2 regions of the Citrobacter sp. LJND-P06 genome follow, and region 2 is predicted to be linked to the other one. Evidence: predicted binding sites of a transcription regulator. Region 2 holds the regulator's gene; the other holds the start of a gene.
What was found. The regulator Fur, encoded in region 2, represses iron uptake genes when iron is present. The targets are predictions, from matches to a motif close to ATAATAATGAGAACNACTATCAA.
Positions count from the first base shown of each region.

Region 1: the regulator Fur is predicted to act here: its motif matches at 2,247-2,269, upstream of ftnA (non-heme ferritin).

Region 1 covers NZ_CP187317.1:1,938,667-1,946,333, reverse strand. The annotation lists gene ACO7SM_RS09360 (DUF2766 family protein) at 53-304, opposite strand; gene azuC (stress response protein AzuC) at 420-503, opposite strand; gene ACO7SM_RS09350 (RpiB/LacA/LacB family sugar-phosphate isomerase) at 903-1,541, opposite strand; gene ACO7SM_RS09345 (YecR-like family lipoprotein) at 1,812-2,147, shown strand; gene ftnA (non-heme ferritin) at 2,346-2,843, shown strand; gene ACO7SM_RS09335 (YecH family metal-binding protein) at 2,890-3,129, opposite strand; gene tyrP (tyrosine transporter TyrP) at 3,358-4,569, shown strand; gene ACO7SM_RS09325 (YecA/YgfB family protein) at 4,626-5,291, opposite strand; gene ACO7SM_RS09320 (branched-chain amino acid ABC transporter substrate-binding protein) at 5,803-6,876, shown strand; gene ACO7SM_RS09315 (ABC transporter permease subunit) at 6,987-7,667, shown strand, end outside.
Region 2 covers NZ_CP187317.1:3,208,443-3,216,109, reverse strand. The annotation lists gene glnS (glutamine--tRNA ligase) at 1-175, shown strand, start outside; gene chiP (chitoporin ChiP) at 622-2,028, shown strand; gene ACO7SM_RS15365 (ChiQ/YbfN family lipoprotein) at 2,078-2,410, shown strand; gene fur (ferric iron uptake transcriptional regulator) at 2,508-2,954, opposite strand; partial or broken gene ACO7SM_RS15355 (fur leader peptide) at 2,947-3,032, opposite strand; gene fldA (flavodoxin FldA) at 3,242-3,772, opposite strand; gene ybfE (LexA regulated protein) at 3,923-4,216, opposite strand; gene ybfF (esterase) at 4,345-5,118, opposite strand; gene seqA (replication initiation negative regulator SeqA) at 5,302-5,847, shown strand; gene pgm (phosphoglucomutase (alpha-D-glucose-1,6-bisphosphate-dependent)) at 5,873-7,513, shown strand; gene potE (putrescine-ornithine antiporter) at 7,579-7,667, opposite strand, start outside.

The DNA of each region.
Region 1 (7,667 bases), 1.3 Mb from region 2:
TGATTCAGGAGGCGTAATAAACAGGTTTCTGCACTCTACTACATTGATTTATTTAGTGCGCTTCGCCCTGCGGCGTGAATTTCAGCTCGATCAAGGCGATGGCTTTCTGGATTGCACGCATCGTCACGGGGTCGGCTGCAGCAGGATGGCTTAAAAAATCGATGTTTTTCAGTTGGGTAGCCATTTTCTCGCGAACTTCGACGGGGGCGATCACGTCAAGAACGTCCAGAATTTGTTTGAGAACCAGTTGGCAGGCAACAACGTCAGAGACCAGTTCCTGATCGACGTTCAGTGTTTGGGACATAATGAGCTCCTTATAGAAAGGTCGTCATAGTACCTATTCAGGAGCAGAAACGATAGCCGCGTAAAGGCAGCAAAAAAATGGGTATAAAAAAACCTGCCGTAGCAGGTTTTTTTTATCAGAACATACCGCCTGGCGGTACATCTTTGAATGTTTTGCAATAATTTTCGAACATGCTTTTCAGAATTTTGCGCAGTTTCATAGCATTGCTCCGTTTGATTGTTGTTCAGGTTTTATTGTCTACGAGCAATATAATATGACATCCGTCACAAAAATCAATATTTATGTGACGCAGATCACACACCAAAATGTGCAAATTCTCTTCGTTTTTATGTTTTTAGTATATAAATCATAAATTTAATGCATTGCAGGTTTTAGTAAATTTTTATAATTTTTTTTGATACACACCATCATCAGCGGCAAAAGATGGGGTTTTGCAGGGTGATTGCTACGCAGAAGTCAGCCAGTAAGAGAGGAAGCTCGGAATCAAATAATAAAACAACACTGTCGCCCGGCCGCGCAATGCTGGCCGGGCCGACATGCGGCATCTTACGGGCCAGTAAGCGTTGCGCTATCCGGCCCCAATACCCTCTAAAGTGCCTTACCCCAGGATTTCACGCACAAACGCTTCGATCGCTTTGTCCTGGCCATTGTCGAAAAGACACTGCTGGAAACGCGGACCCGACACAGCGGTTCTCACCAGCTCAGGGTCGATTGCATGCAACGTATCCAGATAGTTCTCTTTCACCACGGCGGCTTTCACCTGGTTCAGAATGCCTGCGTTGCGAACCTGCGGCTCTTTACGCTCCGGCGGGTAGCCTTCGCCGTTACGACCGGTGAACGCTTTTTCAAAGATGAAACGCACATTCAACTCGGCGCCCCAGCCAAAACCTTTCGCGAACGGCAGAGAAAGCGCATTGCCGTTGTTGATCTGGGCAAACAGAAACGCATCAGCCGGGTCGATACAGTATCCGCAAATCACGCCCGGATGGATGTTCAGAGACATCAGCGCCCCCTGACCCGTTCCGCAGCCGGTCACGACAAAATCAACCGCTTTAGCATTGAGCAGAATACTGGCCATAATGCCAAGATGAATATAGGTCAGATGATGGTCATTCTCATCGCTCATGCCCACGTTAAAGACGGGAAATCCCTTCTCATCTGCGACGGCCTTGAGTTCGTTATGAATGATGGCATTTTTGCTTGCCTGGCTGTTTTCCATCATCAGTGCAATTTTCATACTGTATCTCCTGAATGCGTCGCGATAAATCCCGACGTGAGTCTCTGAAATTGACGCCACAGTACTACGCAATGAACGTACTTTCAAATTTAATGAAAGCTGGTTTTAAAAAACAAAAACAGGCTCACGTTTTTTCTGCCTGCGGCGCATTTTTTGCACATTGCCCCCGGTCGTTGCCATTAAACATGGGTGATCTTCAGGCTATTCAAGCCATTGGACAGAGGGTGTATCAGGTAGGATAGCGTATCACCGAACTTTCAGAGCGATATCATGAAGAGCCTTTTTCTTGCCCTCTCGCTGTTAATGTTGGCGGGATGCACCGTCACCCGACAAGCCAACGTCAGCGAAGCCAACGCAACCAGTGGGATTGTTCGCCTCACCTGGAATCAGGCGATGCTGCAAACGGCACGTACTGACGACTATGTCGCCAAAGGTACCGCCACGCGTGAATGTCAGCAAATGGGCTACGCAAACGCCGTCGGATTTGGTCAGCCTGTCTCCACCTGCAGTGTTTATGCGGGTTCTCTGTGTCTGAATACGAAAATAACTTTATCGTATCAGTGTCAGGGTGTGGCGATCCCCTCTACAACGCCTGGCTATTATTAAACGTTCAGGTCAGTGTATTAATAACTGGCCTTTTATTATGTCAACGGGCCTTTATTTATAATTTAATAGCGCTAATGCGTTTTATTCCCATTCGCATTTTTAATAATTGATTTTATTATTTTACCTTTTGCAAATAATTAAATAACAAATTATAGTGGCGCCACATCGACATATCATTAACATGTGTGGAGCAGAATAATGCTGAAAACAGAAATGATCGAAAAACTGAATGAACAGATGAACCTCGAGTTATATTCGTCTCTGCTCTATCAGCAAATGAGTGCGTGGTGCAGCTATAACAGCTTTGAAGGTGCCGCCGCGTTCCTGCGCCGTCACGCTCAGGAAGAGATGACGCATATGCAGCGTCTGTTCGATTACCTGACCGACACTGGCAGTCTGCCGCGTATTAATACCGTCGCGTCTCCTTTCGCTGAATATGCGTCACTGGATGAACTGTTCCGCGTCACGTACGAACACGAGCAATTGATCACCCAGAAAATTAACGAACTGGCTCACGCGGCGATGACCAACCAGGATTATCCTACTTTTAACTTCCTGCAATGGTACGTCGCTGAACAGCATGAAGAAGAGAAGTTATTTAAATCAGTCATTGATAAGTTAACGCTGGCAGGTAAAAGCGGTGAAGGCCTTTACTTCATCGACAAAGAACTGTCGACGCTGGATACACAGAATTAATTTTTCTCCGGTGAAGCGGGTATTCAGCCCACTTCACCGGACGCTCTTAATGACGGCAGATTTTGCTTTCGTGCGTCGTAAAACCGTCATCCTTCGCAATAAATTTCCCCTTCGCCGCCAGAAAAGCCACCAGCTCTGCTGCCGTCATCCCTGTCGCTGAACAGGTATGAAAACGCGCCTGTGCGCCAAACCGTGAAACGATCGCCGCCTCAAGACTGGCATGGGTGTATTGCTCGCCTGATGCAATCATCATGTTAAGCACGTCGTGGCCGTGAATAGAATCCATACATCCTCCTCAATAAAGCGCCTAGCCTAAAATGAAGCCGCATGATCTGCTTTGCGCTAACGCAGGTTTACATCTTTCGGCCACCGACATGATGCGGGGCCACCCACGCTTATAAAAACCGTAAACAAAACTTCACATTCATTGTAACGACGATTTGACGAAAATCGCGTAATGCCTTACCCTGCGCCGCAGATACCACTATTGATTATCTCTGGAACAGAGGAAAGCGTGAAGAATAGAACTCTGGGAAGTGTTTTTATCGTGGCGGGAACCACAATCGGTGCAGGTATGCTGGCCATGCCGCTGGCAGCGGCGGGTGTGGGTTTCAGCGTCACGCTGGCGTTATTGATTGGGCTGTGGGCGCTGATGTGTTACACCGCGCTGTTGCTTCTCGAAGTGTATCAGCATGTTCCGGCAGATACGGGGCTGGGTACGCTGGCAAAACGCTATCTCGGACGCTACGGTCAGTGGGTGACCGGTTTTAGCATGATGTTTTTAATGTATGCCCTCACCGCGGCCTACATTAGCGGCGCCGGTGAGTTACTCGCGTCCAGTATCAACGACTGGACTGGCAGCGAAATATCGCCCGCCGCTGGCGTACTGCTGTTCACCTTTGTTGCCGGTGGCGTGGTCTGCGTAGGAACGTCGCTTGTCGATCTGTTCAACCGTTTTTTGTTCAGCGCCAAAATAATCTTCCTGGTGGTGATGCTGGCGCTGCTGATGCCGCACATTCACAAAATCAATCTTCTTACCCTGCCGCTGCAACAAGGGCTGGCGTGGTCTGCCATTCCGGTAATTTTTACCTCGTTTGGTTTTCACGGCAGCGTGCCCAGCATTGTCAGCTACATGGACGGCAATATTCGCAAATTACGCTGGGTGTTTATCACCGGCAGCGCAATCCCGCTGATCGCCTATATCTTCTGGCAGCTTGCAACCCTCGGCAGTATCGACTCCTCAACGTTTATGGGGCTGCTGGCCAATCACGCTGGATTAAACGGTTTGCTTTCGGCATTACGGGAAGTGGTCGCCTCACCTCACGTTGAGCTGGCGGTACACCTGTTCGCCGATCTGGCGTTGGCGACCTCGTTCCTCGGCGTGGCGTTGGGATTATTTGATTACCTGGCGGATCTGTTCCAGCGTCGCAATACCGTTGCCGGACGTCTGCAAACTGGCGCGATTACTTTTCTGCCACCGCTGGCGTTTGCCCTCTTCTATCCGCGCGGATTTGTTATGGCGCTGGGGTATGCCGGTGTCGCGCTGGCGGTTCTGGCGTTGCTGATCCCTTCTTTGCTGACATGGCAGAGCCGAAAGCATAATCCTCAGGCGGGATATCGCGTTAAAGGCGGTTCAGTGGCGTTAGGTCTGGTGTTTCTTTGCGGGATTGTGGTGATCGGGGTTCAGTTCTCTATCGCGGCGGGACTGCTGCCCGAACCAGGATAAAAGGTGCAGATGGCGCTTAAACTGCGGGTTAAGCGCCATCTGACCAAAACGCGCAATTAATGCAGGCAGCACTGCTTATATTTTTTACCGCTACCGCAAGGACAAGGATCGTTACGCCCTGGTTTGGCTTCCGCTTTCACCGGTACCTGCAACGGCGTTTCTTGCGGATGCGCCATCCACCAGGCATGAAGATCCAGCGCCGCCAATCGGATAGCGTCTACGCTTTCTTCAAATGCCTCTGGCGTCATCTTCTCTACCACGGCAAAGTTCTCTTCCGTACCGTGCAACGCAATCGCCTCCAGCGCCGGTTTCAGCGAGTCTGGCAACGCTGACCAGTCAGAAAGCGCCACACCGCGCATATAACCAAAACACCACTCTTCGACAATCGTCAGCTCATGACCTTCAATTTCGCGCAGACCAAATAAAGGTTCAAATTGCTCCGGAAACTCGTTTAGTCTGTCGGCGGTATCAGCCATATGCTGGAACGCAAGATTCATAAAGCGCGTCATCTCTTTTTCCGATGACCAGCGCGGCACATATTGCGGCCCGCCCCATACAGCCACCAGCCACTGCTCCGGCTCAATCTCACGTGGAGAACTCAGTACCGCCGTCAGCAGACCATCCAGCTCTGACACATCCAGAATCGCGTGTTCGGTGTTGTACTTCGTCAGTACATCATCCAGCCACTCCAGTTCGCTTTCGTTCAATGGTCCCGTTTTCATAACGCTCATCCTCAGTGAAATACGCTTGCCTGCGCCCATCTTACAGGGTGGACGGGGATTTTTCTAAACAAAACGGGGAGTTCAGAAACCCGGACTTTCTGAGCCTTGCGCATCGCTGGAGTGATCCTCTCCGCATTTTTGCACCGACAAGGTGCGCAGCCTGACTTTTCTGCATCTATGTTTAAGATTCTGGACGGTTTGGATACCACGCATCCCAGTCTGCCACGTGAAGGCAACCTCCTCCTTAGATAACGATTGACACTGACCTGATGAAATTGCGACGTCGTATTTCACATCGCCTCGCTACGTCTGTCAGAAAACAATGTCGATATTTATCAACCTGGCGGAGTTTTTGCTTAAAAAAAGACAGCCGTACGCGGCCCGCTTGATAACGCAATAAATGACGAAGTTTATGATTTTCCCCGCGCCTCCCGGCGCCTGGTATTGAACAGTACTGAGGAATATCCAAATGTCTATTAAAATGATTAAGTTACCTCTGCAGATTGCCGTTATGGGTTGTTTAAGTACCGCATTTTATGCACAGGCAGATATCACGATTGGCGTGGCCGGGCCGTTTACTGGCCCCAATGCCACATATGGGGCGCAATACTGGAAAGGGGCATCGCAGGCGGCGGCAGATATCAATGCGGCAGGCGGTATTAAAGGTGAGAAAATCGTGTTGGTGCAGGGCGACGATGCCTGCGAGCCAAAGCAGGCCGTCGCGGTAGCAAACCGCCTGGTCGATGAATCTAAAGTCTCCGCCGTGGTCGGCCATTTCTGTTCGTCTTCCACCATGCCAGCGTCCGAAGTCTATGATGAAGCGGGCGTATTGACGATTACCCCGGGGTCAACCAACCCACTGATTACCGAACGCGGAATGAAAGGTATGCTCCGCATGTGTGGCCGTGACGATCAGCAAGGCGTCACCGCGGCAAACTACATGCTGGACGTGCTGAAAGCGAAAAAAATCGCCGTCATTCACGACAAAGATACCTACGGTCAGGGCTTAGCCGACGCAACCAAAGCCGCACTGCAAAAACGGGGCACCAAAGAAGTTCTGTATGAGGGACTGTCGCGCGGTGAAAAAGATTTCAATGCCCTGGTGACCAAAATCGGCGCGCTGAAACCGGACGTGGTCTACTTTGGCGGTTGCCACCCGGAAGCGGGCCCGTTGGTGCGTCAAATGCGGGAGCAAGGGGTACAGGCGAAATTCTTCTCCGGCGACTGCGTGGTGACGGAAGAGATGGTGACGGCGGCCGGTGGCGCGCAGTACACCAATGGCGTGTTGATGACCTTCGGTAAAGACCCTCGCACCATTGCGGAAGGCAAAGCGGTCATTGAGAAATTCCGCGCCAGCGGTTTTGAACCAGAAGGCTACACCCTGTATGCCTATGCCTCAATTCAGGCCATTGCTGCTGCCTACAGCGCCGCAGGCAAGGACAACGCCAAAGCGGGAGAATGGCTGAAATCACACGATGTTGACACGGTGATGGGGCCCAAATCCTGGGACGAGAAAGGCGATCTGAAAGTGTCTGATTACGTCGTCTACCAGTGGGATGACAAAGGTAAGTACCACCAACTCTGATACCGTCAGCTCGGTACTGACTTCTCGCTCCCCTCTCGGGTGAGGCATTGCAACCCTGAAGGCAACCGGATTGTGCGACCCGGTTGCCTTACCACTGGCGGGAATTTCAAATGGATGCTTTCTTCTTACAACAGATGATCAACGGTCTGACGTTGGGAGCGGTGTATGGCCTGATTGCCATCGGTTACACCATGGTCTACGGCATCATCGGCATGATCAATTTCGCGCATGGCGAAGTTTACATGATCTCCGCGTACCTCTGTGCTATTGGTCTGGGCCTGCTCTCCTACTTTGGCATTCACTCTTTCCCTCTGCTGATTTTTGGCACCCTGATCTTCACCATCGTGATAACGGGGGTCTATGGCTGGGTCATCGAACGTATTGCCTATCGACCCCTGCGAAATTCAACCCGTCTGGCGCCCCTCATCTCTGCCATCGGTATGTCACTCATTTTGCAAAACTATGTGCAAATCAGTCAGGGGCCTAACCAGCAAGGCATCCCGACACTGATGAGCGGCGTGCTGCGTTTCAACGTTGGCGATGGAATGGTGCAAATCACCTGGACCAAAATCTTTATTCTGCTGGCGGCGTTTGTCGGTATGGCGGTTCTGACCTGGGTTATCCAGTACACGCGACTGGGGCGCATTTGTCGCGCGACGCAGCAGGACAGGCGTATGGCCTCCATTCTGGGCATTAACACTGACCGGGTTATCTCGCTGGTGTTTGTGATGGGCGCATCAATGGCGGGGCTGGCGGGCGTTCTGGTGACCATGAACTACGGAACGTTTGAC
Region 2 (7,667 bases):
GGTTATTAAACAGGGCTTTGCAGAACCGTCGCTGAAGGCTGCGGTTGCGGGTAAAGCCTTCCAGTTCGAGCGTGAAGGATACTTCTGCCTCGACAGCCGCCATGCAACGGCTGACAAACTGGTATTTAACCGTACTGTCGGTTTACGTGATACATGGGCTAAAGTCGGCGAATAAGCCACTCGACACCATCCCACCCGACTAACGCCGCGCTTCGCGGCGTTTTTTTTCGCCTAATTTCCGTTAGATCCTCTGTTTGCGGAGCGAATTAATTACGTTTAAAAAATAATTAATCTAATAAACGATTTTTTGATGAAAGTGCTAAGAAATTTTGGCGTGGCTAAATTGAAGGCGGTAAACGTTTTCATCTTCATGGAAAACAATGGTATTTTTCATTTTGATGATAATTTTTCGCATTTGGTGAATATGTAACAAAAAGCAATGAAATATGTGCGGTCGCTCATATTATTACATACTGGTTACAGAAAGAGATTGATAATTCGCGTCGCGAAAAATAGTCTGTTCACTGTAGTCAATGAGGTTTTCTCAGCGCTATTTTTAATTTTTGTTTTTAGCTGTTCGCCTTTGGCGGCAGCATTTTATACGTCAAAGAGGATTAACATATGCGTACGTTTAGTGGCAAACGTAGTACGCTGGCGCTGGCTATCGCCGGTATCACAGCAATGTCGGGTTGGATGGTTGCGCCGCAGGCAAGCGCCGCGGGCTTTATCGACGATTCGACCTTAACTGGCGGTATCTATTACTGGCAGCGTGAGCGTGACCGTAAAGACGTCACGGATGAAGACAAATACAAAACCAACCTTTCACACGCGACCTGGAACGCCAACCTGGATTTCCAGTCGGGTTATGCAGCGGATATGTTCGGTCTGGATATTGCGGCGTTTACCGCAATTGAAATGGCAGAAAGCGACGACAGCGGGCACCCTAACGAAATTGCATTCTCGAAAAAAAATAAAGGCTATGACGAAGATTACTCTGGCGATAAGAGTGGGGTCAGCCTGTATAAAGCCGCTGCAAAATTTAAATATGGCCCGACCTGGGCACGTGCCGGTTATATTCAGCCAACCGGACAGACGCTGTTAGCGCCGCACTGGAGCTTTATGCCGGGCACCTATCAAGGGGCAGAAGCCGGAGCCAACTTTGACTATGGCGATGCGGGCGCGTTGAGCTTCTCCTACATGTGGGCCAACGAATATAAAGCGCCGTGGCACATTGAAGTCGATAAATTCTATCAGGCGGATAAAAAGACCAAAGTCGATTATCTCCACTCCGTTGGCGCAAAATACGATTTCAAAAATGACCTTATTCTTGAGGCTGCCTTTGGCCAGTCTGAGGGCTATGTCGATCAGTACTTTGCCAAAGCCAGTTACAAATTCGATCTGGGCGGGAATCCATTTACCACCAGTTACCAGTTCTACGGCGCACGCGATAAAGTTGATGACCGCAGTGTGAACGACATCTATGACGGCACCGCATGGTTGCAGGCACTGACTTTCGGTTACAAAGTGGCGGAAGTGGTCGATCTGCGTCTGGAAGGAACCTGGGTTAAAGCGGACGGGCAGCAGGGTTACTTCTTACAGCGTATGACGCCGACCTACGCTTCCTCTAACGGTCGTCTGGATGTCTGGTGGGATAACCGTTCCGACTTTAACGCCAACGGCGAAAAAGCGGTCTTCTTCGGCGCGATGTATGACCTGAAGAACTGGAATCTGCCAGGCATGGCACTGGGTGCGTCGTACGTCTACGCCTGGGATGCAAAACCGGCTACCTGGCAGAGCAACCCGGATGCGTTCTACGACAAAAACCAAACCATCGAAGAATCTTCCTACAGTCTTGATGCGGTTTATACCATGCAGGAAGGACGTGCCAAAGGCACCATGTTTAAACTGCACTTCACCGAGTATGACAACCACTCCAATATCCCAAGCTGGAGCGGCGGTTATGGCAACATCTTCCAGGATGAGCGTGACGTGAAGTTCATGGTTATCGCCCCATTCACTATTTTCTGATGCCAGTCGCGGCAGGGTATATCTCTGCCGCGTCGTTGAGGACTGTTGTATGAAAAAAATGTTACTCATCGCCATTATGACGTCAGGGCTGGTGGCCTGCGCGCAATCTCCTGCACCCAAGGAAGACAGCCGCCTTAAAGAGGCATACAGCGCATGTATTAACACCGCGCAAGGTTCACCGGAAAAAATCGAAGCCTGCCAAAGCGTATTAAATGTGCTGAAAAAAGAAGACCAGCATAAGCAGTTTGCTAACGAAGAGAGCGTGCGGGTACTGGATTACCAGCAATGCATTCAGGCAACACGTACAGGCAATGGTCAGGCGGTACAAGCCGATTGCGATAAAATCTGGAAAGAAATTCGCAGTAAGAACACAGTACAGTAAATGGACTTAGCGGAAGCGAAAAGACCTGCTTTGATAGCAGGTCTTTTTTATGGGCATAAAAAAGCCAACCGGGTGGTTGGCTCTTTAGGCGGGAGCATTACTTTGCGTCGTGCGCATGCTCGTCTTCGCGGCAATCGCCTTCAGCGCAGTGACCGTAAAGATAGAGGCTATGGTTAGTTAAACGAATACCGTGTTTAGTCGCAATCTCACGCTGACGCGCTTCGATAGAATCATCGCTGAACTCGATCACTTTGCCACAATCGAGGCAAATAAGATGATCATGATGATGCTGTTGGGTCAGCTCAAAAACGGATTTGCCGCCTTCAAAATTGTGGCGAGTCACGATACCGGCGTCATCGAACTGGTTCAGCACGCGATACACGGTCGCCAGACCAATTTCTTCACCCATGTCGATCAGACGCTTATACAAATCTTCCGCACTGACGTGATGGTTTTCCGGTTCCTGAAGAACTTCCAGAATTTTTAAACGAGGAAGCGTTACTTTCAGGCCAGCCTTCTTTAATGCGGTATTGTTGTCAGTCATGCGGAATCTGTCCTGTTGCTAAACGATTCACTTCATTAAAGAAGTGACAGAAATTGCACTTGAGAGAATGCGTATCATTATAGAACTGCCATGTCTAAATGAAAACTGCAAGCCTCGGGCAAATAATATTAATCAAAACGTGGTACTGCCGACAATCACACTGTGCAATACCAGAATAACACCCGAACATTGTACAGGGATGGGCAGGAAAGTTACAAATTTGTAGCAATTATTTTGATTGGTTTTATCTATTGATGCGGCGCAGATGATTTCTGCGCCGCACGAAATCAGGCGTTGATGATTTCGTCGAGATGCAGTTCGGCGGAAATCTGTTTAACCCATTTTTCAACGCGCTCAGCGGTCAATTCCGGCTGACGGTCTTCGTCGATAGCCAGACCGACAAAATGATCGTCATCAGCAAGACCTTTGGAGGCTTCGAAGTGATAGCCTGCTGTCGGCCAGTGGCCTACGATGGTTGCGCCGCGTGGTTCGATAATGTCGCGGATGGTGCCCAGCGCATCGCAGAAGTACTCTGCGTAGTCTTCCTGATCGCCACAACCAAACAGAGCCACCAGTTTACCATTGAAATCAATGTCTTCGAGGGTAGGGAAGAAGTCATCCCAGTCGCACTGTGCTTCACCGTAGTACCAGGTCGGAATACCTAACAGCAGAATGTCATACCCTTCCAGGTCTTCTTTACTGCTTTTCGCAATGTCATGAACATCGGCAACGTCTTTACCAAGCTGTTTTTGAATCATTTTTGCGATATTTTCGGTATTACCGGTGTCGCTGCCGAAAAAGATGCCAGTGATTGCCATGAGTAAAATAACCTCTTGAAACTTATTGAAATGGTGGTGGCGTATTGCCCACGGATAAGGGCAATGATAGCAGATCAGTCAGGCATGCGGAAACAGCAAACACGCAGGACTGCACTCTGTGCTACACGATTTATGATTTAGAGCAGAAATTCAGACAGACCCCTGGCCACGCAGCGAGATAAGCTGGTTTGTCAGCATCTCTTCAATGAGCTCACTGCGGCTCATATTGCGTGCTTCCGCCAGTTCATTCAGCGCATCCACGGCATCAGCATTAAGCTTCAGTTCGACACGCTTAAGCCCACGAACCTTGTCGCGTTTAAGCTGATTACGCTTATTAATGCGTAGCTGTTCATCACGCGAAAGCGGATTGGTTTTGGGTCGTCCCGGGCGACGCTCGTGCGCGAACAGATCTAATGTCGTACGGTCCGTTTGTTCTTTGGCCATGATTTTGGTGACTTCGGGGAAACAATCAGCCAGGCGTCTGCCCGGATGGATAGCGCGCCATCATACATCAGCGAGTGAGGCACGCCAACGTCCACGCACGTAATCGCGCGCGGACGCTGAGTTTTTAATCAGTTAGCCTTTTCCGCCAGATACCGGCGTATCGCGCGGAGCACGGCATCTGGTTTTTCTGCATGCACCCAATGGCCGGCACCCGCAATCACATGCGCCCGGGCCTGAGGAAATTGCGTCAGTAAATCGTGACGATAGGCTTCGGTGACGTAAGGCGAATTCCCGCCAGGAATAAACAGCGCCGGATGATTCCAAGCGGGAATGGTTTCCCATCCCACGATATGCGGGTACTGCTCCCACAATACGGGCACGTTAAAGCGCCACTCGCCATCGACATACGACTTTAACAAAAACTGGATAACGCCTTCTTCCTGGAGGTGCTGGCGCATGACGGCCGCCGCCTGCTGGCGCGTTTGCGCGTCCGATTCGGTCACGGCGTTGATCGCAGCAAAGATCTCATCGTGACGGCGCACCTGATAATCAACCGGCGCAATATCAATCGCCACCAGTTGGTGGATACGATCCGGCGCCAGTGCGGTCAGCGCCATCACGGCTTTCCCGCCCATTGAGTGACCAATAAAGGTGGCCTTTTCGATACCCGCGGCGTCCAGAGTATCCAGCAGATCCTGCGCCATCGCCGGGTAATTCATCTCTGCTGAACGGGGAGAAAGACCGTGGTTTCGCATATCAACCTGGATGATGTCGTGATCCTGTACCAGATCGCGCGCCAGGATGCCGAGGTTATCAAGGCTACCAAACAAGCCGTGAACAAGGACGATGGGAGAATTATTGTGCAGCTTTTGTGCAGATTGCGCTCGGATGTTCAATTTCATGGCAAAGTTCTTTTTTTCGCTCTGTCGGGTTAGGGTATTATGTTGACCATTCTGCCACGGGGCTGCAACAACTACGGTAACTCCGAGTTTTTCAGACAGCCTGGCTTGACGCTATCCGCTGTTGGGATTTGCCCCTATAATCCCAACGACTTGTATTCAGATAAGACACCGCACTGGATTAAGATGAAAACGATTGAAGTTGATGATGAACTCTATAGCTATATTGCCAGCCACACCAAGCATATCGGCGAGAGCGCATCCGACATTTTACGGCGTATGTTGAAATTTTCCGCCGCATCACAGCCTGTCACTCCGGCGGCGAAAGAGGTGCGCATCGCGCAACCCGCTATCGTTGAAGCGAAGCCGGTCAACCCCGTAAAAGATAAAGTGCGCGCCATGCGTGAACTTCTGCTTTCCGATGAATATGCGGAGCAGAAGAAAGCGGTAAATCGCTTTATGCTGGTACTGTCTACACTTTACTCACTGGATCACAACGCGTTTGCTGAGGCGACGGAATCGTTGCACGGTCGTACGCGCGTATACTTTGCGCCCGACGAGCAGACCCTGCTGAAAAATGGTAATCAAACCAAGCCGAAACACGTGCCAGGCACGCCGTATTGGGTGATCACCAACACCAACACCGGCCGTAAATGCAGCATGATTGAACACATCATGCAATCAATGCAATTCCCTGCGGAATTGATTGAAAAGGTTTGCGGAACAATCTAATCGTTGCATTAAAAGGACCAGGCTAATGGCAATCCACAAGCGTGCAGGTCAGCCTGCGCAACAGAGTGATTTAATTAATGTCGCCCAACTGACGGCGCAATACTATGTATTGAAACCGGAAGCAGGGAATGCGGAGCACGCGGTGAAGTTCGGAACGTCCGGGCATCGCGGCAGCGCCGGTCGTCATAGTTTTAATGAACTGCACATTCTGGCCATTGCCCAGGCGATTGCGGAAGAGCGTGCGAAAAACGGCATTACTGGCCCTTGCTATGTGGGTAAAGATACTCACGCGCTGTCTGAACCTGCCTTTATTTCCGTTCTGGAAGTGCTGGCGGCAAACGGCGTCGATGTCATTGTTCAGGAAAACAACGGCTTTACGCCGACGCCTGCGGTTTCGAATGCTATCCTGGTCCACAACAAAAAAGGCGGCCCGCTGGCTGACGGCATCGTGATTACGCCGTCCCACAACCCACCGGAAGATGGCGGCATTAAATACAATCCGCCCAATGGCGGCCCGGCAGATACCAACGTCACCAAAGTGGTGGAAGACCGGGCTAACGCGCTGCTCGCGGATGGCCTGAAAGGCGTGAAGCGCATTTCACTGGATGCAGCAATGCGCTCCGGTCATGTAACAGAGCAGGATCTGGTGCAGCCGTTCGTTGAAGGGCTGGCGGATATCGTCGATATGGCGGCGATTCAAAAAGCGGGCCTGACGCTGGGCGTCGATCCGCTGGGCGGTTCTGGTATCGAATACTGGAAACGTATTGCCGCGCATTACAAACTCAACCTGACCATCGTCAACGATCAGGTTGATCAGACTTTCCGCTTTATGCACCTGGATAAAGACGGCGCGATCCGTATGGACTGCTCCTCCGAGTGTGCGATGGCGGGTCTGCTGGCGCTGCGTGATAAGTTCGATTTGGCGTTTGCCAACGATCCGGACTATGACCGTCACGGTATCGTCACGCCAGCAGGGCTGATGAACCCGAACCATTACCTGGCGGTTGCCATCAACTACCTGTTCCAGCATCGTCCGCAGTGGGGCAACGATGTCGCCGTCGGTAAAACGCTGGTGTCTTCTGCGATGATTGACCGTGTGGTGAATGATTTGGGCCGTAAACTGGTGGAAGTGCCGGTCGGTTTCAAATGGTTTGTTGACGGTCTGTTTGACGGCAGCTTCGGTTTTGGTGGCGAAGAGAGCGCGGGCGCTTCTTTCCTGCGCTTTGACGGTACGCCGTGGTCTACTGACAAAGACGGCATCATCATGTGTCTGCTGGCGGCAGAAATCACCGCGGTCACGGGTAAAAATCCGCAGGAGCACTACAACGAACTGGCGGCTCGCTTTGGCGCGCCGAGCTATAACCGTTTGCAGGCAGGTGCAACGTCCGCTCAGAAAGCGGCATTGTCCAAACTGTCCCCGGAAATGGTCAGCGCCAGTATGCTGGCGGGCGATCCGATCACCGCACGTCTGACGGCGGCACCGGGTAATGGCGCCTCCATTGGCGGTCTGAAAGTGATGACCGACAACGGCTGGTTTGCCGCGCGTCCGTCCGGTACGGAAGACGCTTACAAGATCTACTGTGAAAGTTTCCTCGGTGAAGAACATCGCAAACAGATCGAGAAAGAAGCCGTTGAAATCGTCAGTGAAGTGCTGAAAAACGCGTAACGCATTGACGTGTTTTTTTGTAAGCCCGGTAAGCGCTCGCGCTACCGGGCTTTTTTATGCCTTTCTTAACTGTGATTGTTTTTCAGCTCAAAGCGTGGGGACACCAGGCCATATAGCGTCCAGCCAAGGAACGTCACAATGGAACCGTACAGCA